2 regions of the Paraburkholderia sp. JPY465 genome follow, and region 2 is predicted to be linked to the other one. Evidence: riboswitches for the same ligand, from Rfam matches in the RefSeq annotation. Region 2 holds a riboswitch; the other holds the start of a gene.
The links. Region 2 has a riboswitch for thiamine pyrophosphate ahead of QFZ94_RS32030 (FAD-dependent oxidoreductase). Riboswitches for the same ligand answer to the same signal wherever they lie in the genome.
Positions count from the first base shown of each region.

Region 1: linked by a shared signal. The riboswitch ahead of thiC (phosphomethylpyrimidine synthase ThiC) and the one ahead of QFZ94_RS32030 (FAD-dependent oxidoreductase) in region 2 are both predicted to bind thiamine pyrophosphate.

Region 1 is NZ_JBNDMT010000003.1:853,660-857,064, forward strand. It holds gene thiC (phosphomethylpyrimidine synthase ThiC) at 1-1,867, opposite strand, end outside; TPP riboswitch at 1,956-2,073, opposite strand; gene QFZ94_RS18540 (GreA/GreB family elongation factor) at 2,215-2,619, opposite strand; gene QFZ94_RS18545 (hypothetical protein) at 3,218-3,405, shown strand, end outside.
Region 2 is NZ_JBNDMT010000003.1:3,753,734-3,757,138, reverse strand. It holds gene QFZ94_RS32040 (thiazole synthase) at 1-278, opposite strand, end outside; gene thiS (sulfur carrier protein ThiS) at 386-583, opposite strand; gene QFZ94_RS32030 (FAD-dependent oxidoreductase) at 649-1,779, opposite strand; TPP riboswitch at 2,001-2,124, opposite strand; gene QFZ94_RS32025 (ABC transporter ATP-binding protein/permease) at 2,553-3,405, shown strand, end outside.

The DNA of each region.
Region 1 (3,405 bases), 2.9 Mb from region 2:
TCTGCAGCGCTTCGTTATCGCTGACGCCCTGTTGCGCGGCGAACTCGCGCACGTCCTGGGTGATCTTCATCGAGCAGAAGTGCGGGCCGCACATCGAGCAGAAATGCGCGACCTTGGCCGAATCCTTCGGCAGCGTTTCGTCGTGGAATTCGCGCGCCTTGTCCGGGTCGAGACCGAGATTGAACTGGTCTTCCCAGCGGAATTCGAAGCGCGCCTTCGACAGCGCGTTGTCGCGTACCTGCGCGCCGGGATGACCTTTCGCGAGGTCCGCTGCGTGCGCGGCGAGCTTGTACGTGATGATGCCGGTCTTCACGTCGTCCTTGTTCGGCAGACCGAGGTGTTCCTTCGGCGTCACGTAGCACAGCATCGCGGTGCCGAACCAGCCGATCATCGCGGCGCCAATGCCCGACGTGATGTGGTCGTAGCCCGGCGCGATGTCGGTGGTCAGCGGCCCGAGCGTGTAGAACGGCGCTTCGTCGCACCAGTCGAGCTGCAGGTCCATGTTCTCCTTGATCAGTTGCATCGGCACATGGCCCGGACCTTCGATCATCACCTGCACGTCGTGCTTCCATGCGATCTGCGTGAGCTCGCCGAGCGTCTTAAGCTCGCCCAGTTGCGCTTCGTCGTTCGCGTCGTAGATCGAGCCGGGACGCAGGCCGTCGCCGAGCGAGAAAGCCACGTCGTAGGCCTTCATGATTTCGCAGATGTCTTCGAAATGCTCGTACAGGAAGCTTTCCTTGTGATGCGCGAGGCACCACTTCGCCATGATCGAGCCGCCGCGCGACACGATGCCGGTCATCCGGTTCGCGGTGAGCGGCACGTATTGCAGACGCACGCCCGCGTGGATCGTGAAGTAGTCGACGCCCTGCTCGGCCTGTTCAATGAGCGTGTCGCGGAAGATTTCCCACGTCAGATCTTCAGCCTTGCCGTTGACCTTTTCGAGCGCCTGGTAAATCGGCACCGTGCCGATCGGCACCGGGCTATTGCGGATGATCCATTCGCGCGTTTCATGAATGTGCTTGCCGGTCGACAGATCCATCACCGTGTCGCCGCCCCAGCGGATCGCCCAGGTCATCTTGTCGACTTCCTCGCCGATGGAGGAGGTCACCGCCGAGTTGCCGATGTTCGCATTCACCTTCACGAGGAAGTTGCGGCCGATGATCATCGGCTCGCTTTCCGGGTGATTGATGTTGTTCGGGATGATCGCGCGGCCGCGCGCGATTTCCTCGCGCACGAACTCCGCGGTGATTTCGGTGAGGCCGTTCGGGCCGAACGCGCTCGCGCCGAACGCCTGGCCCGGATGCTGGCGGCCCATCATCGCGGCGAGCTTCGCGCCGTTCGGGCCGCTCGCCTTGAGGGTCTCCAGATACTCGGCACGGCGCTGGTTCTCGCGAATCGCGATGTATTCCATTTCCGGCGTGATGATGCCTTGCTTCGCGTAGTGCATCTGCGTCACGTTCTTGCCGGCGATCGCGCGCCGCGGCGTGCGATGCAGACCCGGGAAACGCAGCTGCGCGGTGGCCGGATCGGCAGCGCGCTCGCGGCTGAAGCTGCTCGACAGACCGCTCAGCGGCTCAGTGTCGCCGCGCTCTTCGATCCACGCCTGACGCAGCGCGGGCAGACCCGCGCGGATGTCGATCTTCGCGTCCGGATCGGAGTAGGGGCCCGACGTGTCGTACACGTAGATCGGCGGATTCTTTTCGCCGCCGAAGCTGTCGGGCGTGTCTGCCTGCGAGATTTCGCGCATCGGCACTCGGATGTCGGGGCGTGAGCCGGTCACGTAGACCTTGCGCGAATTCGGCAGCGGCGCGACGGCGGCCTCGTCCACATGGGCTTCGGCGGAAATAAACTTCGGATTGGCGCTCATGTAAGTCTCCGTACAAAGTGGGGCGGCTAAGCAGGAGACTGAGATGGAAGTGGTCGGAAATCGCTGGGAGGTGAGGCTGCTGAGGCTGGTGCGAGATCCGTACGCTTCCCTGCGCTGGCATTATCCAGATCAGGTTCAAAGGGTATTTCTCACCCACGCAACACGGACCTCCAGCTCCGCGCTACGCAGGACCCCCGCGTTAGCAGCGCACACGATACACCGCCCGCCCGCGGTTTGGCAACCTGTCTGCGTGATTCAAAAAACTGGTCCAGATGAATCCGGACATCTCCTATGCTTATTTCGAGACCGCGTCAGACAGGGCAACTTACAACAATGGAACAGCCGGCTTACAGGGAAAAATCGTCGGCGGCTTCGGGCTGATACAGGATTTTGGCGATCTTGAGGACTTGCTGATCGCCGCTGGGTGGCGTGAAGCGGATGCTCTCGCCGCGGCGCGCGCCGAGCAGCGCGAGGCCAGCCGGCGAGAACACGTTCAGCCGCCCTTGCGCGAAATCGGCGTTGGGCGGATAGACGACGGTCCACGTCATTTGTTCGCCGCTCGCCGTATCGATCAGCGTCGCTTGCGAGTTCATCGTGACGACGTCGGCGGGGATATCGTGCGAATCAACGATTACCGCGCGTTCGAGCACGTCGTCGAGCACGTGCTGCAGCTTGGCGTTGGCGGCCGCATATTTCTCGAGGCGGGTCACGTCGAGTTCGGTCAGATAGCAGGTTTTGATCTTCTTCATCATCAGGACTCCGATAAGGCGGTGGAGGATGGCCGCGTGCGACGACCCCATGCGGGTGGTCGGCGGATGAGTTCACGAATGGGAAAGCCCGGAGCCCGGCGACGCGGCCCTGGGTATCGGCAGGCTACGTCAGCAAGGGCGCCGGGCGGCGCGAAGCGGGAGCGTTCGGGACGTCTCGCCGGCGCCGTGCGGCGCGACACCCGCGCGCGCGCAGCCGCCTGCGCGGCATGGGCGCAAGCGGGCGAGAACACGGAAAGTCGGACGACGCACAGAAGTCACGGGCAAAACGACCAGGTGATGGGAATAGCGAACAGGAGGTTGCCGCGCAGCAAAACGTGAAGCCCGCGACACCAGCGACGAAAGCTTGATGTTAGCACGCTGTCTCGGGCGTTTCCGTTCGCGACATCGCACTCGGTCGAGCGGCCGTCTTTTGTGCGGTGCCAGAAGAAAGCGACGTGCCCCGCATAGCGTTCAAGCCAGTCACACGATTGCCGTTAATCAAAGTGCAGCGAAGGCCGCACTCCTGCGAAGCGATTCCGGGATGGCGCGTGAATGGCGCGACGCGACTCGCGCCGATTGACCGATTGACAGAGAGGTGCACATGAAAGCGGAAAGAATGCGGTGGCGAACGCTCGGTCGCACAGCCGCGGTGGTGGCATTGCTTGCCGCGCCGCTGGCGGCGCCGGCGGCATCGATGGTGACGGGCGGCGTGATCCGGTTCGTGGGGATGATCGTCGCACCGCCGCTGCAGATCAGCGCGGATACGGCGATCACTGGCGTCGCCGTCGA
Region 2 (3,405 bases):
ATATGCGCAGTGGTCACCGCTTCACCGACGGTCAGGCAGCCCGCCGTATTGGGCAGCAACGGCACGCCGTGGCGCTTGAGCAGATCGAAGAAGCCGGCTTCCGCGTTGCCCTCGTTCATCTGACGGCGCAGCGCGACGGTCACCATGCCGGGGCGCGCGGCGTCGATCGAATCGGACAGCGATTGCAGCGACGGGTAGCGCGACGTGCCGAGCAGCACGCGGCTTACGAAAGTTTGACCGTATAGCGTCAGCGCGTCGGCGCTCTGGTGAGAAGTCATTTGCATCATCCTGGTTTGCCGTCGCGGCTAGAACCGACCGCGTGACGGCAATGGGTTTTCGGCGACGGTTGTTGCGTTCGGTAAGCGGCAGGCTGGCGCGAGCGCGCTCAGCCGCCCGCGACCGGCTGCACGACGTCGAGCCGGTCGCCCGTTTGCAACGCGCGCGCCGCATGCTGCGCACGCGCGACGAAATCACCGTTGAGCGCGACCGCGAACGGCGGACGCGCTCCAAACGCGGTGAGCGCATCGGCGACGGTCGAGCCTTCGGGCAACGACAACGGCTTCTGATTGATATGAATGTCCATGGTGTTCGAATACGGTTCAATCGATGGCGCAAGCGGCATCGCGCGCGGCACGTTGGCCGCCACGCTCAGGCCGGCTCGCGCGCGAAATGCTGCTGGAACAGCTCGCTCCAGCGTGCCTCGCGCCGCCAGCCGGCAAATGCGTCGACGTCCCCTACGCGGCCGTCGAGCAGCGCGCTCGCGAAACGTACAGCTTCGTCGGCGACTTCCGGCGCGATCATAAAGCCGTGCCGATACAGGCCGTTCACGCGCAGCGTGCGCGCGCCGTCCCACAGCAGCGCGGGACGGTGATCGGGCAAGGTCGGCCGGCACTGCGAATTCAGCTCGAGGATGCGCGCCTCGCCGAAGCCCGGATGTACCGAGAACGCCGCACTCAGCAATTCGAGCGCCGAACGCACGCTGACGGGCGACATGTCCTCGCCCTCCACCTCGGTCGCGCCGATCACGTAGAGGCCGTTCTGCTTCGGCGCGATATACAGCGGGTAGCGCGGATGCAGCAGCCGCACCGGGCGAGTCAGCTGCAGGTGAGGTGCATGCACGCGCGCAACTTCACCGCGGATGCCGCGCAGCGTCGGCAGCACGGGCTTCGCGCCGAGCCCGCGGCAATCGATCGTGATGCCGGCGTCAGGCAGCGACGCGTCGCCGATCGGCGTGTTCCAGTGCGTGTCGACGCCGCGCTCGGCAAGCCCCGCGGCGAGCGCGGACAGCACCTGGCGATTGTCGAGTTGCCCCTCGCGCGGCAGCAGCCAGCCCTGATTGAAGCGGCCGGCCAACGCGGGTTCGGCGGCGCCGAGCTGCGCGCCCGAAAGCGCGACGAAGCCGCCATCGAGCAACTCGGCCGGCGCGTTCGCGCGCACGCGGCGCTCGAACAGCGGCGCCTCCGTGCGATCCGCGTGATGCCAGACGACGAGCGTGCCGTTGCGCTGAAAAAACACCGGTTCCGGCAGTTCGGAAAGCAAGCGCGGCCAGTTTTCGAGCGAACTCGCACCGAGCCGCGTGATCAGCAGCTCGGCGCTCGCGGCTTCTGCCAGCGGCGCGAGCATCGCCGCGGCGACCCACGCGGCAGCCTGCGACCCGGCGGCATTGCCGCGCTCATAGAGCGCTATGCGATGGCCGTCGCCCGCGAGGCGCCACGCGACCAGCCGGCCGCACAAACCACCGCCGAGCACCGCGAAATCAGGTCGAGCGGAACGGTTCATCGCGCGCTCTCCGTTTGATTGCGGCGGGCAAAACCAAAGCGGCACGGCACGCCGGAAGCGGCGTGACCAAGAGAAAGATGCATGTCTGAAGAATAGGCGGTCATCGAGTCCTTTCCGTACGGCCAAAAACGCACGTACCCAGGACGAAACCGGCGGGTGAAGCCGGCCGGTCACGGCGTGTGCAGGTGAGCTGCGCTCGCCGCCCGGCGGGGAATGGAAGACGGTTGCTTCCGGAAACTTCCCGCGCCGGTATTACCCGGATCGGGTGCAAAGGGTCTCTCTCAGCCTCGCCGCCCCGGCATGAAAATCATGCCGCCTGTGGGCGAAGCACCCCTGTTTCGTCGCAGGTCATTAGACCATAAAAGGCGCGGCGCCCGCAAACCAGCGGTCCGCCGTCGCTGCCGCGATTTTGATCTGGCACCGTCTAACGAGATGTCGATGCGAAGCGGCCCGGCGGTCTGGCACAATGCCGTGACCGGTGCCGAAAAAACGCGGCGCGCGCGGCACTCGTGGCCGCATGCGTGGCGGCGGAATCACGGCGGACGCCGGCCCCGAAAAATTAATTTTCGCTTAAGGGCGTCACGCCAGAATCGGGCGCCCGTCCGGACTCGCGTTCATCGCGATGGCGCGATGCCCGGCCAGGTATCGCAGACCCGCCGCAGTCACGGCCTCGCAAAGGGCCGGCTGTTAGCGGGATCGCCCGACATGGGTAACCAGATCGGACCCGTACGCCGCCGGAATGCACTTCGGGTCAGCACTTCATCAGGACGCTCATGACACCACATACTTCCGCCAGCCCCGCGCTGCCGTCCGACGAAAAGGTCTCCGCCTGGAGCCTGATCAAGCCTTACTGGGTTTCCGAGGAACGAGGCATCGCATGGGCGCTGCTCGTCGCGATCATCGTGATGAACCTGATCGTCGTCTGGATCAACGTGCGCCTGAACCGCTGGAGCGCAGACTTCTACAACGCGCTGCAACAGAAGAACGTCCACGACTTCCCGCATCTGTTGATGATTTTTACCGGACTCGCGTTCGGCTTCATCATCCTCGCCGTGTATGGGCGCTATCTGCGCCAGATGCTCGGATTCCGCTGGCGCCAGTGGCTGACCACCCGCTACCTGAACGAGTGGCTCAACGACAGCGCGTTCTACCGCATCGAGCGTGACCGCCTCGCCGACAACCCGGACCAGCGGATCAGCGACGACCTGCAGTCGTTCGCGACCACCACGCTGTCGCTGACGCTCGATCTGCTGTCGACCGTCGTCACGCTGGTGTCGTTCATCACGATCCTGTGGACGCTCGCGGGCGCGCTGAGTATTTCGCTCGGCGGCATGCCGCTGCATATCCCCGGCTATATGGTGTGGGCCGCCGCGCTGTATGCGGTGGTCGGTTCGCTCGTTATGCAGAAGGTCGGCCATCCGCTCGTGTCGATCAACTATCAGGCGCAGAAGGTCGAGGCGGATTTCCGTTTCGGTCTGATCCGGCTGCGTGAGAACGCCGAGCAGATCGCGTTCTACAACGGCATGGAAACCGAGAAGACGAACGCGCGCACGCTGTTCGGCCGCATCCGCGACAACTGGTGGCAGGTGATGAAGTACACGAAGCGCCTGACCTTCGTGCTGAGCT